Regions from separate parts of the Pantoea anthophila genome, predicted to be linked through region 1. Evidence: predicted binding sites of a transcription regulator. Region 1 holds the regulator's gene; the other holds the start of a gene.

Region 1 (3,848 bases):
GGCTGCCACTACCATGCTGTTACGCATCTCACGTCCGCGCGTTGCGCCGATAAACATCCCATCCAGCAGATAACACCAGACGCCGATCAGCGGCATGATCACCTGCCAGACCAGATAGCGGTCGGCCGCCTGCTGCACTGTCTGCAGAGAGGTCAGCAGCATCACGATTTGCGGGCCGGTAAAGGCATAAACCAGCGAGAAGAAGAGCGCCACCGCCGCCGCCTGTCGGCAGGCAGAGTGCCAGACGCGCAGCAGTTTGCTGCCATCTTTTGCGCCATGCGCTTCGCCTGCAAACGCTTCGACGGCATAGGCAAAACCATCGAGCGCGTAGGCGGTAAAGGTAATGAACATCAGTAATACGGCATTCACCGCGACCACCTCCGGCCCCAGCCTGGCGCCCAGCACGGTCAGCGAGGCGAAACAGAGCTGCAGCATAAGAGAGCGCAGCATAATGTCCCGGTTGAGGCGCAGCAGCCGGGCGCTGTCACCGCGCCAGCTCTGTTTCAGCAGGCTGAACGGAATGCCGCGCAGCTTCAGAACCCGCCAGACCATCATGCCACCGACGCCCAGCGTGATATATTCCGCCAGTGCCGTGGCGGTGGCTGCCCCCGCAACGCCCCAGTGCAGCCCCATGACCAGCCAGAGGTCGAGCACGATATTCACCAGGTTCCCCACCACCAGCAGGATCACCGGCGCACGCGCATACTGCACGCCCAGCAGCCAGCCCAGAATCACCAGGTTCGCCAGCGTGGCAGGCGCACTGAGCCAGCGGATCTGAATAAACAGTCCGGCCTGTGCCAGTACCAGAGGATCGCCGCCAACCAGATGGGTGGCCAGCTGAATAATGGGGTAACGCAGCGCGACAAACAGCAGACCTGCCAGCAACGCCATGATCAGCGGCTGGACCAGGGCGCGTGCCAGCGCCGCTTTGTCGCCTGCCCCGAAGGCCTGTGCCGTCAGGCCCGTGGTGCTCATGCGAAGGAAAAGCAGCAGCATAAAGAGGAAGCTGGTGACGGTCGTCCCGACCGCGACCCCGCCAAGATAGACGGGGCTGTCGAGATGACCAATCACTGCCGTATCGACCACGCCCAGTAAGGGAACGGTGATATTTGACAGGATCATGGGCAGCGCGAGCCGCCAGAGATTTTTATCGGTTGCCGTGATAAAGCGCATTCGCCATTCCGTGCTCAGTGTCGCTGCGCAGAGGCGGCAGCGACAAAATCAGGGCAGACAGAATAGCACCAGAAAAGGCGAATGCACGCAGGCGTCAGAATCAGAGCCATTCGCCGTTGCGTACGACACCCACGGCCAGACCTTCCACGGTCAGCGACTGGGCGCGCGTATCGACAACAATCGGGTCGAAGTCGCTGTTTTCAGGCAGCAGATGCACGATAGCACCCTGCTTTTTCCAGCGTTTCACCGTCACTTCATCGTCAATGCGGGCCACCACGACCTGGCCATTGCGCACATCCTGCGTTTTATGCACCGCGAGCAGGTCGCCGTCCATAATCCCGATATCTTTCATCGACATTCCGCTGACGCGCAGCAGGAAATCCGCCGAAGGTTTGAACAGGCCCGGATCGACTTTGTAATGCGTCTCGATATGTTCCTGCGCCATGATGGGCTCACCGGCAGCAACCCGGCCAATCAGCGGTATGCCTTCTGAGGCTTCTTCTTCCATTAACAGACGGATGCCGCGCGATGCGCCGGAGACAATCTCAATGACGCCTTTGCGCGCCAGCGCTTTCAGATGCTCTTCTGCCGCGTTTGGCGAACGGAAACCCAGCTGCGCGGCAATCTCGGCACGCGTAGGCGGCATGCCTGTTGAAGTAATATGGTCGCGAATCAGGTCATAGACCTGCTGCTGCCTGCTGGTTAATGCTTTCATCCCGCCCCCTGGTTGTTTATACAGTCGCTGTGAGTATATACAGGTATTGGCGAAATGAAAACCGATTGTCAGGGAAAACGCGGCCTGAGCCGCGTTATGGAAGGTTTATCGCAAATGTGTCCAGAGCAGCGCGATCCAGACAAACAGGGCCAGTAAGATAGCCAGCAGTACCGCTGCCGAACCCATATCTTTTGCCCGGCCCGCCAGCGGATGATGCTCCTGCCCGATGCGATCGACCACCGCTTCAATGGCGCTATTGAGGATTTCGACGATGACCACCAGCACCACCGACCCAATCATAAGGATGCGCGAGATCACATCAACGTCCAGCCAGCACGCGATAATGATCGCCGCCAGCGCAGCCAGGGCTTCCTGACGAAACGCCGCTTCATGTTGCCACGCGGCACGCAGCCCCTGCCAGGAGTAACCGGCGGCTTTTACTATTCTGATAAGTCCGGTGGCATTATTTGCCATGTGTGGGAACCCTTTTATCGGATTGACGTCAATGTCTGGGCTGCGTGCATTTGGCACCACCACAGATCTTCGCTGCACTTTCTGGTATGCTTGCGGCGCTTTGCTAACAAGAGGCTTCATGTTGTCTATGTCAGGTTGGCGTAAACTTTATTATAAATTGCTTAATTTACCACTCTCGTTTCTGGTAAAGAGTAAGGCCATTCCGGCCGATCCCGTGTCTGAACATGGTCTGGATCCGACCCGACCTATTATGTATGTTTTGCCTTACGATTCGAAGGCTGACTTACTGACTTTGCGCGCGCAGTGTCTGCGGCATCATCTGCCCGATCCGCTCTCTCCACTGGAGATTGATGGTTCCCTGCTGCCTCGCCACGTCTTTATCCACGATGGCCCGCGCGTCTTCCCCTATTTTGTACCCAGCGTGGAATCGGTGAAAATTTTCCACGATTACCTGGACCTGCATCGCAATAATCCCACGCTGGATATTCAGATGCTGCCCGTCACCGTGATGTTTGGCCGCGCACCGGGACGTGAAGTCCAGGGCGAAGCCACACCACACCTGCGGGTGCTGAACGGCGTGCAGAAGTTCTTTGCGGTCATCTGGCATGGGCGCGACAGCTTTGTCCGCTTCTCGCCGACCGTGTCGCTGCGGCGTATGGCCACGGAACATGGGACAGATAAGTCGATCGCGCAGAAGCTGGCCCGCGTCGCGCGTATCCATTTTGCCCGTCAGCGGCTGGCTGCGATTGGCCCGCGTTTACCGGCCCGTCAGGATCTGTTTAATCGCCTGCTGCAATCCAAAGCGATTGAAAAAGCAGTAGAAGATGAGGCGCGCAGCAAAAAAATCTCCCATGAGAAAGCGCAGCAGAATGCCGTCGAGATGATGGAAGAGATTGCGGCGAACTTCTCCTATGAAGCGATTCGCGTCACTGACCGGGTGATGGGCTGGCTCTGGAGCCGTCTCTATCAGGGCATCAACGTTAATGGCGGCGAAAAAGTGCGCCAGCTGGCGCAGGATGGTCATGAGATTGTCTACGTGCCCTGCCACCGCAGCCACATGGATTATCTGCTGCTCTCCTACGTGCTCTATCATCAGGGCCTGGTGCCGCCGCACATCGCAGCAGGCATCAACCTCAACTTCTGGCCAGCCGGTCCGATCTTCCGTCGTCTGGGCGCCTTCTTTATCCGTCGCACCTTTAAAGGCAACAAGCTGTATGCCACGGTATTCCGCGAATACCTCGGTGAGCTGTTCACCCGGGGTTACTCGGTTGAGTACTTTGTCGAAGGTGGCCGTTCACGCACGGGCCGTCTGCTGGACCCGAAAACCGGCACGTTAGCCATGACGCTGCAGGCGATGCTGCGCGGCGGCAATCGTCCCATCACGCTGGTGCCGATCTACATCGGATATGAGCATGTGATGGAAGTGGGTACTTACGCCAAAGAGCTGCGCGGCGCGGCAAAAGAGAAAGAGGGCTTCATGCAGATG
Region 2 (3,848 bases), 1.0 Mb from region 1:
CCTGCCTGGGCAATAATCAGCAGGGCACTGACGGTGCCCAGCAGCGTATTCAGGCGCAACCAGCGACCGCCGAAATGACGCTGCTGACGAAGCCAGCGGGTGAGATGCTGCTGCCGCGATTTATCCATGCGAGACCATGCTAAATGTCGATGATGGGGAGGAGAGGGAAAGGCATTTCCCTCCTTTCTGGCGCCAGAATCTAGCATGAGGGCAATAAAAAAGGCGACTGAAAAACCGTCGCCTGGAACATTTGAGATCAGCGGGTTAACAACTTACTGATCGTTTTTAACTAATCCATCAAGAAAACGCTCAGCGTCTAACGCCGCCATACAACCGGTGCCCGCAGAGGTGATCGCCTGGCGGTATGTGTGGTCCATCACATCACCTGCCGCAAACACACCCGGGATGCTGGTCTGCGTCGCGTTTCCGTGCAGGCCGGACTGCACTTTAATGTAGCCATTTTCCAGCGCCAGCTGTCCGTCGAAAATTGCGGTATTCGGGCTGTGGCCGATAGCGACAAACAGACCTGCCACATCCAGCGATTCGGTTTCCTCGTTCTGCGTCGAGCGCAGGGTCACCCCGGTGACGCCCATCTGGTCGCCGACCACCTCTTCCAGCGTGCGATGCGTGTGCAGCACGATATTCCCGTTGCGCACTTTCTCCATCAGACGATCAATCAGGATCTTCTCTGCACGGAAGCTGTCACGGCGATGGATCAGATGCACTTCAGACGCGATGTTCGCCAGGTAGAGTGCCTCTTCAACGGCCGTATTGCCACCACCAATCACGGCCACTTTCTGGTTGCGGTAGAAGAAACCGTCGCAGGTGGCGCAGGCAGAGACGCCTTTGCCTTTGAACGCCTCTTCGGAAGGCAGACCCAGGTAGCGCGCTGACGCACCCGTCGCAATGATCAGGGCGTCAGCCGTGTATTCGCCGCTGTCGCCGGTCAGACGGAACGGACGGTTCTGCAGATCAACGGTGTGGATGTGATCGAAAATGATCTCAGTATTGAATTTTTCGGCATGCTCATGCATACGCTCCATCAGTGATGGACCTGTCAGATCGTGCGGGTCGCCCGGCCAGTTCTCCACTTCAGTGGTCGTGGTCAGCTGTCCGCCTTTTTCCAGACCGGTGATCAGCACCGGGTTCAGGTTGGCGCGTGCAGCATAAACCGCTGCGGTATAACCCGCTGGGCCGGAGCCCAGAATGAGTAGCTTACTGTGTTTGGCCGTACTCATGCGTTCCTCAGTTTCATTCGGCTGACATAGCCTGCGATTGTAGGGAATATCCGGCAGCAATGACAAGGTTTAGGCAATTTTGTTAACGATAGCTGCAAGTGGCGTAGACGATGAATGGCAACTTTGCCTCTGCAATGCGCCAAAAGGGGGCAAAACTCCGCTTAAGCGGTGCAATAGCTGAAAAAACCTCATTTAAAAACAGTAACCCAGCGGTCTGTCTGGCATCTTGTCCTGAATTTGGTGATTTTACTTTGACAATCGCCTGCGCTTTTGCGAAAACATTATCAGAAGCGGATAACATTTATCGGAACAAAACAGGTTTTCATCGCCTGTTTTGCACTTAACGCCGAATAAAAGCAGCCTGGTATGGATAATGACGCATGATGTGGACAGACAGCATGCGTCATATCGATAAGTCTCACCCACAGGCTCTGTTAGCTCACTTCAAAAATGCCCCGAACAATGAGCGTTTTCAGGGTGTGGCAGGTAAAGGGAAGGAATGAAGAGAGACAATAATAATGGTAGATAATAAGAAACGCCCCGGGAAAGATCTCGACAGAATTGACAGGAACATTCTGAACGAACTTCAGAAAGATGGTCGTATTTCAAACGTAGAGCTTTCCAAACGCGTAGGATTATCGCCTACGCCATGTCTTGAGCGCGTGCGCCGTCTCGAACGTCAGGGATTTATTCTTGGCTACACCGCACAGCTGAACCCGCACTATCTTGATGCTTCTCTGCTGGTATTCGTTGAGATTACTCTGAATCGTGGTGCGCCGGATGTGTTTGAGCAATTTAACGCCGCTGTGCAAAAACTTGAGGAAACTCAAGAGTGTCACCTCGTTTCCGGTGATTTCGACTACCTGCTGAAAACGCGCGTTCCTGACATGTCTGCCTATCGTAAGTTGCTGGGTGAGACCCTGTTGCGCCTGCCGGGCGTAAACGACACGCGAACCTATGTCGTCATGGAAGAGGTCAAACAGAGCAATCGCCTGGTGATCAAGACTCGCTGATGCGGGGCAGGTGCAAAACCTGAGATATTTCGGTACACTCCTGTGAATTCATACAGGATCAGCGTCGGGCTTGCCCGACGCTGTTGCTTCTTACTTTACAGGCACCTGGAGAGTCCTCTTGAGCCAGGAATATACAGAAGATAAAGACGTTACGTTACAGTCGCTGAGCAGTGGACGTCGTCTGCTGGAAGCGTTGCTCATTCTGGTGGCGCTGTTTGCCATCTACCTGATGGTTTCACTGGTCAGTTTTAACCCTTCCGACCCGAGCTGGTCGCAAACGGCCTGGCATGAACCTATCCACAATATCGGCGGCAGCGTCGGTGCCTGGCTGGCTGACACCTTACTTTTCATCTTTGGTGTAATGGCGTACGCCATTCCGCCGGTTATCCTGGGTCTGTGCTGGATTGCCTTCCGTCAGCGCGATAATCAGGACTATTTTGACTACTTTGCTGTCGGGCTGCGCCTGATCGGCGTTCTTGCGCTGGTGGTCACCACCTGTGGCATGGCGGCACTCAACGCAGATGACATCTGGTACTTTGCCTCAGGCGGGGTGATCGGCAGCCTGGTGAGTAATGCCATCGCTCCCTGGTTCAGTCCGGCTGGCGGCACGCTGATGCTGCTCTGCGTCTGGGCGGCAGGTATCACGCTGTACACTGGCTGGTCATGGCTCACTATCGCCGAGAGAATTGGTGGGGTCGTGATGGGCGTTCTGACCTTTGCCAGCAACCGCTCCCGTCACGATGAACCCTGGCAGGAAGAGGATGAACAGGATTCGCGTGAGTATGATGACGCGCCTGTGCTGCATACCGGCGATCAGGATGATGATGTGCTGCTGTCTGCCCCCCGCAAAGCCGCTGAACCCTCACCGTCTGAGCAGGATCCGTTGCTGGCTAAAGCCGCCGCAGCCACCAGCGCGGGCGTCGCCACTACCGCAGAAGCAGCCGATGTGCTGCTGACTCCGGCTGCGCCTGTTGCAGCGGCAACGCCAGGAACGGCTGCGTCCGCGGCGCCTGCAGCCGTACCGCCATCAGCGGTGCATCCAGCAGCAGAAAGCCTGTCGGCCTCGCAGCAAGCTGCGCCTGTACAGCCGGCCCCGGCTCAGAGCGCCCCTGCTTATGCGGCAGCGTCTGCGCCGACGGCAACGCAGAGTGCATCTGCGCCTGCTGCCGCACCTCCGCTTTATCACTTTGAAATGCCTGACGAGGCGCCAGCGGTTCCGGCGTTCAGTGCCTGTGACGATGATGAGCCGAAAATGGGGAACTGGCGCGACACGCCGGTCAACCCTGTTGTGCCCGCCGCAACAGCCGCGGTCACCGCCGCTGCCGCCGCCTCCCGAACCGCGACGCGAACGGCCCCGGTCTTTGACCTGGCACCTGAAACGAATCTGAATCCGCAGGTTAAGCAGGGTATTGGCCCGGCATTGCCGCGTCCCAATCCGGTAAAACTGCCTACCCGCCGTGAGCTGGCCTCGTATGGTATTAAGTTACCTTCGCAGCGTATGGCTGAAGAGAAAGCGAAAGCGGAAAGCGCTGAATCGACTGCGGCTGCATCCGATCTTCCGACTCAGGAGGCTGAAGAAGCGCAGCAGCAGGCTGAA

The links. The regulator LexA, encoded in region 1, represses DNA repair genes until DNA is damaged. The targets are predictions, from matches to a motif close to TNCTGTATGTACATACAGNA.
Region 2: a site for LexA is predicted at 2,290-2,309, ahead of OJ965_RS14745 (DNA translocase FtsK 4TM domain-containing protein). Genes of this name have one in related genera too.

What each region holds. Positions count from the first base shown of each region.
Region 1 is NZ_CP110473.1:3,654,933-3,658,780, forward strand. Features, by position in the region: gene dinF (MATE family efflux transporter DinF) at 1-1,173, opposite strand, end outside; gene lexA (transcriptional repressor LexA) at 1,274-1,888, opposite strand; gene OJ965_RS19570 (diacylglycerol kinase) at 1,994-2,362, opposite strand; gene plsB (glycerol-3-phosphate 1-O-acyltransferase PlsB) at 2,490-3,848, shown strand, end outside.
Region 2 is NZ_CP110473.1:2,631,240-2,635,087, reverse strand. Features, by position in the region: gene cydD (heme ABC transporter permease/ATP-binding protein CydD) at 1-128, opposite strand, end outside; gene trxB (thioredoxin-disulfide reductase) at 273-1,238, opposite strand; gene OJ965_RS14755 (hypothetical protein) at 1,349-1,582, shown strand; gene lrp (leucine-responsive transcriptional regulator Lrp) at 1,757-2,251, shown strand; gene OJ965_RS14745 (DNA translocase FtsK 4TM domain-containing protein) at 2,370-3,848, shown strand, end outside.